DNA from 3 places in the Mangrovibacter phragmitis genome. Region 1 is predicted to be linked to each of the others. Evidence: riboswitches for the same ligand, from Rfam matches in the RefSeq annotation. Region 1 holds a riboswitch; each other region holds the start of a gene.

Region 1 (4,644 bases):
TTTTTTGATAACCGTAAAAGCTTTGCTGCTGCCACCTTCAACCATGTAAGTCGCCAGCGTCCACGGGCTACCAGAGAACCCGATCAGCGGTACCTGCCCGGCCAGTTCACGGCGGATAGTGCGCACTGCATTCATGACATAGCCCAGTTCCATTTCCGGATCAGGAACCGGTAATTTTTCCACGTCGGCCTTGCTGCGCACGGGTAACGTGAAGCGTGGTCCTTCCCCTGCTTCAAAATAGAGCCCCAGCCCCATCGCATCCGGAATGGTCAAAATATCGGAGAACAGAATTGCGGCATCCAGAGCGTAACGGCGCAGGGGTTGCAATGTTACCTCACAGGCAAGTTCAGCATTCCTGCACAGCGCCATAAAATCCCCTGCTGGTGCGCGAGTCGCTTTATATTCCGGTAAATACCGGCCCGCCTGGCGCATCATCCAGACAGGGGTAACATCAACCGGCTGGCGTAACAGGGCTCGCAAATAACGATCATTTTTCAGGTCAGTCATGGGGTTCCTTCTGTGCGCTGATTCACCCGCAGTCAGGGTAGAGAAAACAATAGAAATAGGGTGCTGAGTGTACCATGTTATTCATACTCAGCCCGACATAAGGCAACAGTATCTTCTATTAACCGCCGTGCGATAGTCCCCGGAGGTGGGAGCAGAGGAAGCTGGTCATAGCGATACCAGTTAGCATCAAGTAGCTCTGACGGGTCGATTTTGATATCACCACTGTGGTAATCCGCCATGTATGCCATCATCAACGATTGTGGGAAAGGCCAGGGCTGAGAACTGATATAACGCAAATTTTTCACGCGAATGCTGCTTTCTTCCATAACTTCACGGGCTACAGCCTGCTCGAGCGTTTCTCCTACCTCCACGAAACCCGCCAGTACGGTGTAGACTCCGTTTTTGTGCCGGTTATGGCGTGCCAGCAAAATATGGTCATCGCGGCGAATCGCCACGATAATGCAGGGCGCAATTTGCGGGTAATAACGCTCGTGGCAGTGGCTGCACAACATCGCCCATTCAGTTTTGCTGGGGTACATTTCTGCGCCACAATAGCCACAATACTTGTGAGAACGGTAAAACTCAGCCAGTTGGACACCCCGGCCGGCTAACTGAAACAGCCCACTTTCTTTGTCGAGAAGTTGCCTGACAGAAGCCATTCCTGTAGGGAAGTTATGTTGAACCAGCCAGACTGGAAGGGAATCCCATAAACCAATTTGCATTGCCGGTAAACCATCCAACTGGTACTGCTCCGCACGCCCGCAGGGTAACTCCCCTTGCGGCAGCCATAATTTTTGCTCATGGCTGACAACCCACCAGCCTTCATCGGTTTTTTCTACAATGTATTTCATATTTTCTTGCACAACCTCTGTGTCACTGGCATGTTGGTTTACATAATAGCTACATTCAGATGGTTCAGAGTTTTATCTGATACTCAAAATAATTCGAGTTGCAGGCAAGCACTGCTTAGGTACCTGCAAATTGAAGCATGACGAGTATATAACTCATGGAGATGCTCAAACATGCTAAACCAACTGGAAGATCTGACAGCCCGTGTTGGTGGTAGTAATACATTAGTTGACAGTTGGCTGAATACCCGCAGGCAACTGCTGATTGCTTATTACCGGTTAGTCGGGCTCAAGCCTAAAAAAAGCGCCCATTCCGCCATTGATGAAAAAGCGCTGGACGATTTTTGCCAGGGTCTGGTGGACTACCTCTCAGCATGCCACTTTAGTCTTTATGAGCGCATCATTCGAGAGGTGGAAGGGACCAGTACCGCAAAATCTGTCGCACAGCTCTATCCCCGGTTAGAAGCCAATACGCAGTCTATTATGCATTTTTACGATACCAGTCTGGAAACCGCCATTGATCACGATAACTGGCAGGAGTTTCAGCAGGCTTTATCCGGGATAGGTGAAGCACTTGAAGCGCGTTTTACCCTTGAAGACAAGCTGCTTATCCAGCTGTGTAAAAACGATTTACAGAATACCGAACCGGACAACGCCACATCCCGCCCTGCTTGAGTTTTATTCTGTGAACGAGTAAGTTAGTCCTAATACATTATCGCGAAAGCGATGTTTTTCTTGTCGGAGTGCCCAGTGTGAAAACACGGGCTGAGACCGTTAATTCGGGATCCGCGGAACCTGATCAGGTTAAGACCTGCGAAGGGAACAAGAGTACTCTCCCTGCATTACGCTTATTTTCTGGCGTTATTGCGTCTTTGCTACTCCTGTCCGTCGTTCTGACAAGCCACTTCCTGACCAACAAACTGGAATGCGCTATGTCCGTACAAAAAACACCAACCCGCCGTGAGCAACGCGATGCTGCTCAGCAATTTATCAATACTCTGGAAGGCTCTGCTTTCCCTGCATCAAAACGGGTATATCTGGCTGGCAGCCGCCCGGATATTCAGGTGCCCATGCGTGAAATACAAATGAGCCCAACCGTGACTGGCGGTACACGGGAAAACCCTGAACTAACGCCAAATGACCCAATACCGGTTTATGACACTTCCGGTCCTTATGGCGACCCGGACAAGTCAATTGATGTACTTCAGGGACTGCCCAAATGCCGCCAGCCCTGGATTGATGCCCGCGAAGATACCCAGCAACTGCGCAACAGTTCATCGTCCTGGACGCTGGCACGCCAGGAAGACGAAGGGCTGGAAGAATTACGTTTCAAGGGCGTTCAGCCGCCACGCAGGGCCATAAAAGGGCATTGCGTTACACAATTACACTACGCCCGTAAAGGAATTATCACCCCGGAGATGGAGTTTATTGCACTGCGGGAAAATATGGGCCGCGAACGGATTCGCGATAGCGTGTTACGCCACCAGCACCCGGGGCACAGCTTTGGCGCCCATCTCCCTGAAAATATCACCCCCGAGTTTGTTCGTGATGAAGTCGCTGCCGGACGTGCAATTATTCCGGCAAACATTAACCACCCCGAATCTGAACCGATGATTATTGGTCGTAACTTTCTGGTTAAAGTAAATGCCAATATCGGTAACTCGGCGGTCAGTTCTTCCATTGAAGAAGAAGTGGAAAAACTGGTGTGGTCAACACGCTGGGGTGCCGACACAGTAATGGACTTATCAACGGGCCGCTATATTCATGAAACCCGTGAGTGGATCCTGCGCAACAGCCCGGTTCCCATTGGTACTGTTCCAATTTATCAGGCGCTGGAAAAGGTCAATGGTATTGCGGAAGACCTGACCTGGCCGCTATTCCGTGACACATTACTTGAACAGGCTGAGCAAGGCGTGGACTACTTCACTATCCATGCCGGAGTACTGTTACGTTATGTGCCAATGACCGCAGACCGCCTCACCGGGATTGTTTCTCGTGGTGGTTCGATTATGGCTAAATGGTGCCTCTCCCATCATCAGGAAAACTTCCTGTATCAGCATTTCCGTGAGATTTGTGAAATCTGTGCAGCCTATGACGTTGCTCTTTCTTTGGGTGATGGCCTGCGTCCCGGCTCCATTCAGGATGCGAACGATGAGGCACAATTCTCAGAATTACATACGCTTGGCGAACTGACCAAAATCGCCTGGGAATATGACGTGCAGGTGATGATTGAAGGTCCCGGGCATGTGCCGATGCAGATGATTCAGCGCAATATGACAGAAGAGCTGGAGCACTGCCATGAAGCACCGTTTTATACCCTTGGTCCACTGACCACGGATATCGCACCGGGTTATGATCACTTCACATCAGGGATTGGCGCAGCCATGATTGGCTGGTTCGGCTGTGCCATGCTGTGTTATGTCACACCAAAAGAGCACCTTGGGCTTCCCAATAAAGAAGACGTAAAACAAGGGCTTATTACCTATAAAATTGCCGCTCATGCTGCCGACCTTGCCAAAGGTCATCCTGGTGCGCAGATTCGTGATAACGCTATGTCCAAAGCCCGTTTTGAGTTCCGTTGGGAAGACCAGTTCAACCTGGCCCTCGACCCGTTCACCGCACGAGCTTACCACGATGAAACCCTGCCTCAGGAATCTGGCAAAGTGGCGCACTTCTGTTCTATGTGCGGGCCAAAATTTTGTTCCATGAAAATCACCCAGGATGTGCGTGATTACGCGGCAAAACAACGCGCGGAAGGCATGGAAAACATGGCGCAGGATTTCCGCGCACGCGGCGGAGAGATTTATCTTCGCAAGGAGCAGGCATGATTTACCAACCTGATTTCCCACCTGTACCGGTCAGGTTGGGGTTATACCCCGTTGTTGACAGCATTACCTGGCTGGAACGCCTGCTGGCTCTGGGGGTGAAAACGCTCCAGATTCGTATCAAAGATAAGCCTGAGAATGAAGTTGAGCAGGATATTATCCAGGCTATTCATCTTGGACAGCGCTATGAAGCCCGGCTGTTTATCAACGATTACTGGCGGCTGGCCATTAAGCACCGGGCCTGGGGAGTACATCTGGGCCAGGAAGACCTGGATACCGCAAACCTGGGCGCAATTTGTGATGCACGGTTACGCCTGGGCGTTTCCACTCATGATGACGCTGAAATCGACCGGGCACTGTCTGTGCGCCCCTCTTACATTGCTCTGGGGCATATTTTCCCCACACAAACCAAGCAAATGCCTTCCGAGCCACAAGGCCTGCAACAACTGGCTTCTCACGTTCAC
Region 2 (4,644 bases), 2.8 Mb from region 1:
AGGCTCCAGTTTTTCGAGCTAGTCCAGCAATGCTGTATAGACTGGCGCCAAGAGTAACACCATTATAGAGAGCCAGGCCCGTGTTAGGATTAAATCCCATGAACTGGGCCGTATGCATCGCGGAGTCAGCAATGATACCTTGCGAGGGTTTATGTCCTGCTGGCTGATCAAAGTTGAGCACTTCTTTCGTTAATCCGTTCATTCCATCGGCAATCAGAACTGCCCCAGCCAGCATACCAATCGGCCCCATAGTGGATAACATCATAAAGCCACCAAAGAGAACCACGCCTGATAGCACCACATTTACAGCGGATATAACATAACCGACGATTTTATTATTTTCCTTAACAAACTCGACCTTCGCGTAAAGCTGTGCGGCTCTGGTTCTTAACAGACGTTCTTGTTCGTGCAGATTATCCGTTTCGACACGCAGATTTTTGATGCATACGATGCATTCTTCATCTGTTTTAGCTCGCCGTGCTGCCTCGAACTCCTTTTCTACGACCTGTTTTATCTCTTCGATAAACTTGATACGTGTTAGGCCATCTTGCAAATAGAATGCTGACAGCCGGTTTGCTGTTTCGACGAGTTTCCGGGCTTCCAGATTCACCATTGTATCAGACCATGTTCTGTTCCAGCCCCTGTTGAGCAGCGCGATATCCATAAAGACTCCTTTCATGAATATGTCTGGTCATTTTACGTGCAATAAGGTCGAAGACAACAAAAAAAGATTTTATAAGAAACCACTTAAGTAAGACATGAACGAATAAAGTAGCTGCGGAGAGTGTACGGGTGGCACAGTAACTTTTGGTCTATTCTGCGTCTGTGTTCCTGAGATATGAGCGAGAAACGGACGGTTTGAAGGCGTTAGAAAAAAAACTCAGCCATAAACAGAGGGCCAGCGGATTAGATTAAGCTACATTTCAGACACAGCCCAACGCATTAAGGTTTTCTCAAAGCCAGTCAGTGGGAGCTGTTCTACTCTGTGAGATAGAGCCCGAAAGATGTTCTGATGGCAAAATAAGGTTCTTGAGCTGGGTCGAGATCTGAGTGGGTATTCCGTATTCGTCTAACGCAGTGAGTAGCGGGTCAAGGAACAGATTTTCAAGTTGCTCAAAAACCGTTATGCCGTAATAATGGATGGTTTCTTGTGCCATACAAACTGTCACTCATCCTGTCACACATGGCCCAAAAGGGCCGCTTTTACCGTTTACAAGACTTCCCGCTGGCATTACTATCCTGATCAGGGATTAATGAGGAGCATTAATCGCAAGCTTTTGATTTTGTTTTATTTGACTCGGGGTGCCCCATCATAGATGGGCTGAGAAATACCCGTATTACCTGATCTGGATAATGCCAGCGTAGGGAAGTCAGATACCTGTCCGGTATCGCTTCTTCACGCCGGACAGGAGCCTGAAATGCAACCTGACCTGCTGTGCGGCAATCAAGCCGCCACCGTTTTACAACACTTCCGTACTCACCGCCCACTGGTCCATTGCCTGACCAATGACGTGGTACAAACCTTTACTGCCAATACCTTGCTTGCTTTGCGTGCGTCCCCCGCGATGGTGCCGGACGAGCAGGAAGCCGCACAATTCGCGGCCCTGGCAGATGCCTTACTGATTAATGTTGGCACACTCACCACACCGCGAGCTGCAGGCATGATGGCAGCGATTCATGCAGCCAATAACGCGGGTAAACCCTGGGCGCTGGATCCGGTTGCGGTGGGTGCGTTGCAGTTGCGTACCACATTTGCCCATCAGGCATGCGAATTACGCCCGGCAGCGATACGGGGCAATGCCTCCGAAATTATGGCGCTGGCAGGTAGCGGTACAGGCGGGCGCGGAGTGGATTCGTTGCAGCCAGCAGAGCAGGCAATAGATGCCGCCGTGCGTCTTGCCCGGAGTTCCGGGGCTGTTGTCGCGGTGACAGGTGAGGTGGATTATGTCACCGATGGTGAACGCACTCTGGCTGTCCCCGGAGGCGATGTGTTGATGACGTATGTTGTGGGCACCGGGTGTGCGCTTTCTGCTGTGGTTGCCGCCAGTTGCGCGTTACCGGGTGACAGGCTGGTGAATGTCGCTGGCGCGTGCCGGATTATGTCTTGTGCCGGGGAGCTCGCTGTTGCAGCAAGCCGGGGCCCGGGCAGTTTTGTTCCTGCCATGCTGGATGCCTTGTGGAACCTCAATGAAGGGGCTCTGGCATGAGAAGAGTTAATGCACTGACAATCGCCGGAACGGACCCCAGTGGTGGGGCAGGCATCCAGGCCGATTTAAAAACCTTTTCTGCGCTGGGAGCTTACGGGTGTTCGGTTATCACTGCGCTGGTGGCGCAAAATACACGCGGCGTGCAGTCGGTCTACCGCATTGAGCCGGATTTTGTCGCCGCACAACTGGATTCAGTGCTTAGCGATGTGCGTATCGACTCCACGAAAATTGGCATGCTGGCAGAGACTGACATTGTGGAGGCGGTTGCAGAGCAACTGCGGCGCTATCAGAACCACAACGTCGTTCTCGATACGGTGATGCTGGCCAAAAGTGGCGACCCGCTTCTTTCAGCCTCTGCCGTTGATACACTGCGTAAAAAATTGCTGCCGCAGGTGGCGCTTATCACCCCAAACCTGCCAGAAGCCGCAGCACTGTTAGATGCGCCATCTGCGCAAACTGAAGGTGAAATGAAAGCGCAGGGGCAGGCGCTACTGGCAATGGGGTGCGGCGCAGTGCTCATGAAAGGGGGGCATTTGAATGATGTTGAAAGCCCGGACTGGCTCTTTACCCGTGATGGTGAATGGCGTTTTACTGCACCGCGCGTGCAGACTAAAAACACCCATGGCACAGGCTGCACACTCTCTGCCGCCCTTGCAGCGTTACGCCCACGGCATAGTACCTGGGCAGATACGGTGCAGCAGGCTAAAAACTGGCTCTCCGCTGCGCTGGCGCAAGCGGATACTCTGGAAGTAGGGCACGGGATTGGGCCGGTTCACCATTTTCATGAGTGGTGGTAGCCGTATATATCTGTCATGTTGCAACTTGCAGGTGCGTTAGCTGCACCTCACCCCGGTAGATACTTAATATAAGCTGCCGGGGGTACTGCCTTGCAACCTTCCTGCAATTCGCATTATTTAGGGTATACTGGCAGGAAACCCCGGCCAGAGAAAAACAGAGATGGAACAAGCGCATACCCGGTTAATTGCCCACCTTAATGAACGGATTGCCGCGCCCGATAACACGCCGCTGTACCTTAAATTTGCCGAAACGGTCAAAAACGCGGTGCGCAGTGGCCTGCTGGAGCACGGAAATATCCTGCCGGGTGAGCGTGACCTGAGCCAGTTAACCGGGGTGTCGCGAATCACAGTACGCAAAGCGATGCAGGCGCTGGAAGAAGAGGGCGTGGTGACCCGTGCTCGTGGTTATGGTACGCAAATCAATAATATATTTGAATATTCCCTGAAAGAGGCGCGCGGTTTTTCTCAGCAGGTGGTGTTGCGTGGTAAGAAACCGAATACTCTGTGGGTCAATAAGCGGGTGGTGAAATGCCCGGAAGAGGTAGCCAGCCAGTTGTCGGTTGCGCCGCAAAGCGATGTTTTTTTGCTTAAGCGTATTCGCTATGTTGATGAAGATGCTGTCTCAATTGAGGAGTCCTGGGTGCCGGCGGGGTTAATCCATGACCCCGATGCGATTGGTATTTCGTTGTATGACTATTTTCGCAGCCAGAATATTTTCCCTCAGCGCACCCGCTCACGCGTCAGCGCCCGCATGCCGGACAGCGAATTTCAGGAACATATCAGTATGGATGACAAAATACCGGTGCTGGTGATTAAGCAAGTGGCGCTTGACCAGCAACACCGGCCGGTTGAGTACAGCATCAGCTACTGCCGCAGCGATCTATACGTTTTTGTGTGCGAGGAGTAACTCCTCACGCGTCGGAGCGCAGTCCCCGCCACGATGGCTGACAACCCAGGCGGCCACTGCGTTGCCAAGCCTGACTGAATCAGCCAGAGACCAACCCGCGGCAAGGCCCGCCAGCGTTCCTCCGGCATGGCTGTCGCCTGCGCCGATAGTATCCACAACAGTCGCCTGAAATGCCGGGACATAACCTGATTCAGTACCGTCATACCAGGTGGCTCCCTCTTTGTCATGGCGAACAATCAATGCACTGGCAAACCGTTGCTGCCATACCTCTCCCAATTGTTCCTCTGCCACGCCCAGCCGCCCGGCGGCAATCTGCGCCTCCTGGCGGTTCAGAGACACCACGGGGCGGCAGGCCATAATCCGTGCCATCAGCGCATCAGAGATATCAGCAAGACGCGGGCCGAAATCAATAAACGCGGTTACCTCCGGCAACCCCTCCAGCCAGTTCGTCAACAGTTCACCGCACGGCGATACCAACTGATAGCCGGAAAGATAGACGAGGCTGCCTGGGGGCACATCGAGTTTAGCCAGCCACGCTGGTTGCCACTGGTTTTCTACGCCACTGAAGGACATAAATGTACGTTCGCCGTCCGGCTCAACAAGTGCCAGGCACCAACCGTTATCACCCGTTTCAGCGTCTACCACGCTATGAAGACTCTGCTTTGCCATTGCGTTGCGAATGATATCGGCCCACACGCCGTGCCCCACGGGCAGGGCGTTTTGCGCGGCAATA
Region 3 (4,644 bases), 700 kb from region 1:
TATCCATAACGGCATGTCAATGATATACATCGTGTTGCAGGTCCACATCAGCATAGAAGCTATAAATAACCGCCGCACATTGGGGTTTTTCCAGCCACTGACGGCCGCAACGGCCTGGTTCTCCGGGCCAAATACCCGGGGGACAGAAGGCAGGCAAAATGTCACCAGTAATGCTCCAACAACAAAAATACCCGCGGCAGATAAAAACATGGTGGTAAAACCAAATTTCAACGCCAGCATAAATGACAACGGCGGTCCTATCACCCAGGCCAGTGAAAGCTGGGCACGCATAATAGAACTAAACATCACCACTTCTCTGGCTGAGTTATCCGCGTATTCGCGCGCCAGAGCAAAAATTTGTGGCATGGTGGTATTGGCCAGCGCGGCAAGAAAGACACCAAGGGTTATCAGCGTGAGGTAATGGCGATTGAAGGCGAAAACCAGACTGTTGGCGACGGCCATCAGACAACAGAAAATAATGAGTTTACGGCGATCGCCCGTCCGGTCTGAACGTTTTGCCAGAATCATGCTGACCGCAATACCTGCCACAGCATTGACTGTGTAAAACAGGCCGACCCAGAATGAGGTCACCCCTACTTCTTTGCTCAGAAACAAGCTCAGTGTGGGTGCCTGCAGCGCGCCTGCCACCCCCAGCATGAACGCGACAGCCATAAACGCCAGTAATACCGAGTTTAAATGCCTTCCCTGCGTAATCAGCCAATGCATCTCATAGGTCCTTTTATTATTTCCTGTGAACAAAACGCCCATAGCCGGGTAGATTTTAAACGAAAAAAACCAGCAGCACGATTGCCGCTGGTTGGTTAAAAGCACCAATACTCAGTCACACTTGATGAGAACGATGATGTCTGTGCCAAACACAAGGATACGAACACTGCCACTGCATGAGTTCATCAAGCATCTGCACACGCTGTTGAGGGTCAAGGCAGGCCAGCCATGAACCAGAAACACGCCGTGTTGCAGTAAAAAAAGCCAAATAAAACTGCTCTGCAAAGGAACGCTTCATAAGTCACCTCGCTTTCATCACGAAACAGTATTGGCGTAATATAGGGAAAGATAAATTGATGAGTTTTCGTCCGGAGTTCCTCTTTTATGGCATCAACACGCTTGCAGCAGCAGTTCATCCGGTTATGGCAATGTTGTGACGGCCAGCCTCAGTCCACAACGCTGCATGATCTTTCCACCCTGCTCAATTGCTCGCGGCGCCATATGCGTACTCTGCTCAATGCCATGCAGGCAAAAGGCTGGCTGACATGGGAAGCAGAGGCCGGGCGCGGCAAACGTTCACAGCTGGCATTTATCTATACGGGTTTATCTCTTCAGCAACAGCGGGCGGAAGACTTACTGGAGCAGGACAGGGTTGACCAACTGGTACAAATCGTTGGCGATAAAGATGAAGTCAAAAAGATGTTGCTCTCACACCTGGGGCGCAGCTTCCGCCAGGGGCGCCATATTCTGCGGGTTCTTTATTATCGCCCACTGCTGAATTTATTACCCGGCACACCACTGCGCCGTTCCGAAACTCATATTGTGCGGCAAATATTCAATGGGCTGACGCGAATAAATGAGGAAAATGGGGAACTGGAAGCAGACATTGCTCACCACTGGCAGCAATTATCACCTTGCCACTGGCGCTTTTTTTTACGTCCCGGAGTACATTTTCACCACGGGCGTGAACTCGAAATGGCCGATGTACTGTATTCACTGAACCGGGTTAACCAGCAACCTTTGTATGAGCATATTGCCCGTATATCCTCGCCGACCAACTGGACGCTGGATATCATACTTCACGAGCCTGATAACTGGCTGCCCTGGTTGATGGCGGGGGTTTCCGCGATGATTTTGCCCCGGGAATGGGAGTCATTGCCGCATTTCGCCACCCATCCAACCGGAACAGGGCCTTATTCTGTTACACGCAATAATACCAGCCAGCTCAGTATTCAGGCATTTGATGACTACTTTGGCTTCCGCGCGCTGATTGATGAAGTCAATATTTGGGTGTTGCCCGAAATCGGTGAAGACATGAGCTGTGGTGTATTTCTCGAAGATGGCAGCCAGAGTGAAAAAGCCGAAGAAAGCCGCCTGGAAGAAGGCTGCTATTACCTGTTGTTTGACCAGCGCTCAAAACATGGCGCAAACCCGCATGTAAGAGCATGGCTGAGCCAGGTACTTTCACCCGTAAATATTCTGGCTGACAGCGGCCCTCAATATCATCGCCTGTGGTTTCCAGCCTGGGGTTTACTGCCCCGCTGGCACCACACTCCAGCCAGCACGGAGTGTGGCAAACCAGAAGGCCTGACCAGCCTTACGCTCACATTTTATGCCGACCACATAGAACACCGCACACTGAGCGACATTATCAGTAAACGCCTGGCACAACACGGCATCCACCTGGTGATACAGGAAATCAGCTATAACGACTGGTTTAATGGCGATGTGCACAGCGATATTTGGCTTAACAGCGCCAATTTCACACTGCCGCTGGATTACTCGGTCTTTGCTCATCTGTACGAAATTCCCCTGCTGAGCAAAGGGTTGGGTATCGCCATGAAAGAAGCCCACCAGCAATGGCGCACAGGCGAGCTGAATGCGGCCCGGTGGGCACGCCAGTGTGTCGAACAACAACATATACTGCCACTGATTCACCACTGGCTCACTATTCAGGGGCAGCGCAGCATGCGGGGGTTGCGGATGAATACGCTGGGGTGGTTCGACTTCAAATCCGCCTGGTTTGCGCCACCAGAAAACTAACCCAACATGTTCTTTAATAATGCCAGGCAAATCATTACAATGAGCCGTTCTCAACGGGGTGCCCTGGATACCAGGCGCTGAGATAATACCCGTCGAACCTGATCCGGATAACGCCGGCGAAGGGATTTGAGGCCGTTCTCAAAATCCTTTGCCACCCTTTTTCAGGAGTGCAAAGTGTTAAAAAAATTACTGGCTCTACTGGTACTGGCCGCTGCGCCTGTCCTCGCTAAACCTACTCTCACCGTTTATACCTACGACTCATTTTCTGCTGACTGGGGCCCTGGCCCGGCAATCAAGAAAGCCTTTGAAGCACAATGTGGTTGCGATTTGAAATATGTTGCGCTGGAAGACGGCGTATCACTGCTCAACCGCGTGCGTATGGAAGGGAAAAAAAGCAAAGCAGACATTGTCCTGGGTCTTGATAATAACCTGATAACTGCCGCCCGTCGCACCGGGCTGTTTGCCAAAGCAGATATCACCCTGCCACCGTTGGCCTTACCTGGCGGCTGGTCAGACGATACATTTATCCCTTTTGATTATGGTTATTTTGCATTTGTCTACGACAAGAACAAACTGCACAACCCACCACACAGCCTGAAAGAACTGGTTGAAAGCCCACAGCAGTGGAAAGTGATTTATGAAGACCCACGAACCAGTACACCTGGCCTGGGGCTGTTGCTGTGGATGCAAAAGGTCTACGGCGACAAGGCACCGGAAGCCTGGCAAAAACTGGCTAAAAAGACAGTGACAGTAACCAAAGGCTGGAGTGAAGCTTATGGGCTATTCCTCAAGGGTGAGAGCGACCTGGTTCTGAGTTACACCACATCACCTGCGTATCACATTATTGAAGAGAAAAAAGATAATTATGCGGCCGCAGGTTTCAGCGAAGGGCAGTATATGCAGGTGGAAGTCGCTGCCCGCCTTGCCAACAGTCCGCACCCGGAACTGGCGAAGCAGTTTATGCAGTTTATGGTTTCTGATGCGTTCCAAAAAACAATCCCCACTGGCAACTGGATGTATCCGGTAAGCCATGTAGCGGTTCCGGAAGCCTTTAATCAACTGGTTAAACCCACCACCAGCCTGGTGTTTACGCCTGAACAGGTAGAACAAAACCGGGCAGCATGGATTAGCCAATGGCAGCAAGCCGTCAGCCATTAATTCCGGGCTGGTTATGGCCCGGCCTGATAGCCGCCGGAGCGATTTGCATTGTCGCTCTGGCGGCTTTTGGCGCTTTATGGCTACATGCGCCACAGACAGACTACAGCGCACTGCTACACGACCCATGGTTGTGGCATGTGGTGAGGTTTTCGTTCTTCCAGGCTTCTTTGTCTGCCTTGCTGTCTGTTCTCCCTGCAATATTACTGGCGCGAGCACTCTACCGTCGTCGTTTCCCAGGCCGGCAACTCTTACTGCGTTTATGTGCCATGACACTGGTTTTGCCCGTCCTGGTAGCCGTCTTTGGGATTCTGAGTGTGTATGGCCGCGAAGGCTGGTTAAGCACTGTTTTTGAATTGTCAGGTCTGAAGTGGTCATTCACGCCTTATGGGCTGCAGGGTATTTTGCTGGCCCATGTCTTTTTTAATCTGCCTTTAGCCACGCGTTTGCTGCTCCAGTCTTTGGAAAATATCCCTGTTGAACAGCGACTACTTGCCGCACAACTGAATATGCGCGGCTGGTACTTTTTCCGCCTGGTAGAGTGGCCCTGGATGCAACGCCAGATATTTCCAGCAGGCGCACTCATCTTTATGCTGTGTTTCGCCAGTTTTGCCACGGTACTGGCATTGGGTGGCGGCCCACAAGCTACAACCATTGAGCTGGCTATTTACCAGGCACTGAGTTTTGATTTTGATCCCGCCAAAGCCGCCTGCCTGGCAC

Evidence for each region. A riboswitch is a leader RNA that binds a small molecule or an ion and turns the genes downstream of it on or off. The one in region 1 is predicted to bind thiamine pyrophosphate.
Region 2: another riboswitch for thiamine pyrophosphate. It lies ahead of thiM (hydroxyethylthiazole kinase); the one in region 1 lies ahead of thiC (phosphomethylpyrimidine synthase ThiC).
Region 3: another riboswitch for thiamine pyrophosphate. It lies ahead of thiB (thiamine ABC transporter substrate binding subunit); the one in region 1 lies ahead of thiC (phosphomethylpyrimidine synthase ThiC).

What each region holds. Positions count from the first base shown of each region.
Region 1 covers NZ_CP134782.1:5,412,759-5,417,402, forward strand. The annotation lists gene hemE (uroporphyrinogen decarboxylase) at 1-507, opposite strand, end outside; gene nudC (NAD(+) diphosphatase) at 585-1,358, opposite strand; gene MPHASIOC01_RS25955 (Rsd/AlgQ family anti-sigma factor) at 1,530-2,030, shown strand; TPP riboswitch at 2,085-2,194, shown strand; gene thiC (phosphomethylpyrimidine synthase ThiC) at 2,288-4,183, shown strand; gene thiE (thiamine phosphate synthase) at 4,183-4,644, shown strand, end outside.
Region 2 covers NZ_CP134782.1:2,429,664-2,434,307, reverse strand. The annotation lists gene MPHASIOC01_RS11785 (DUF4225 domain-containing protein) at 1-664, opposite strand, end outside; TPP riboswitch at 1,289-1,385, shown strand; gene thiM (hydroxyethylthiazole kinase) at 1,419-2,207, shown strand; gene thiD (bifunctional hydroxymethylpyrimidine kinase/phosphomethylpyrimidine kinase) at 2,204-3,004, shown strand; gene MPHASIOC01_RS11770 (GntR family transcriptional regulator) at 3,165-3,911, shown strand; gene MPHASIOC01_RS11765 (PfkB family carbohydrate kinase) at 3,885-4,644, opposite strand, start outside.
Region 3 covers NZ_CP134782.1:4,716,614-4,721,257, forward strand. The annotation lists gene MPHASIOC01_RS22760 (MFS transporter) at 1-726, opposite strand, end outside; gene sgrT (glucose uptake inhibitor SgrT) at 842-1,024, opposite strand; gene sgrR (HTH-type transcriptional regulator SgrR) at 1,111-2,769, shown strand; TPP riboswitch at 2,814-2,912, shown strand; gene thiB (thiamine ABC transporter substrate binding subunit) at 2,944-3,927, shown strand; gene thiP (thiamine/thiamine pyrophosphate ABC transporter permease ThiP) at 3,903-4,644, shown strand, end outside.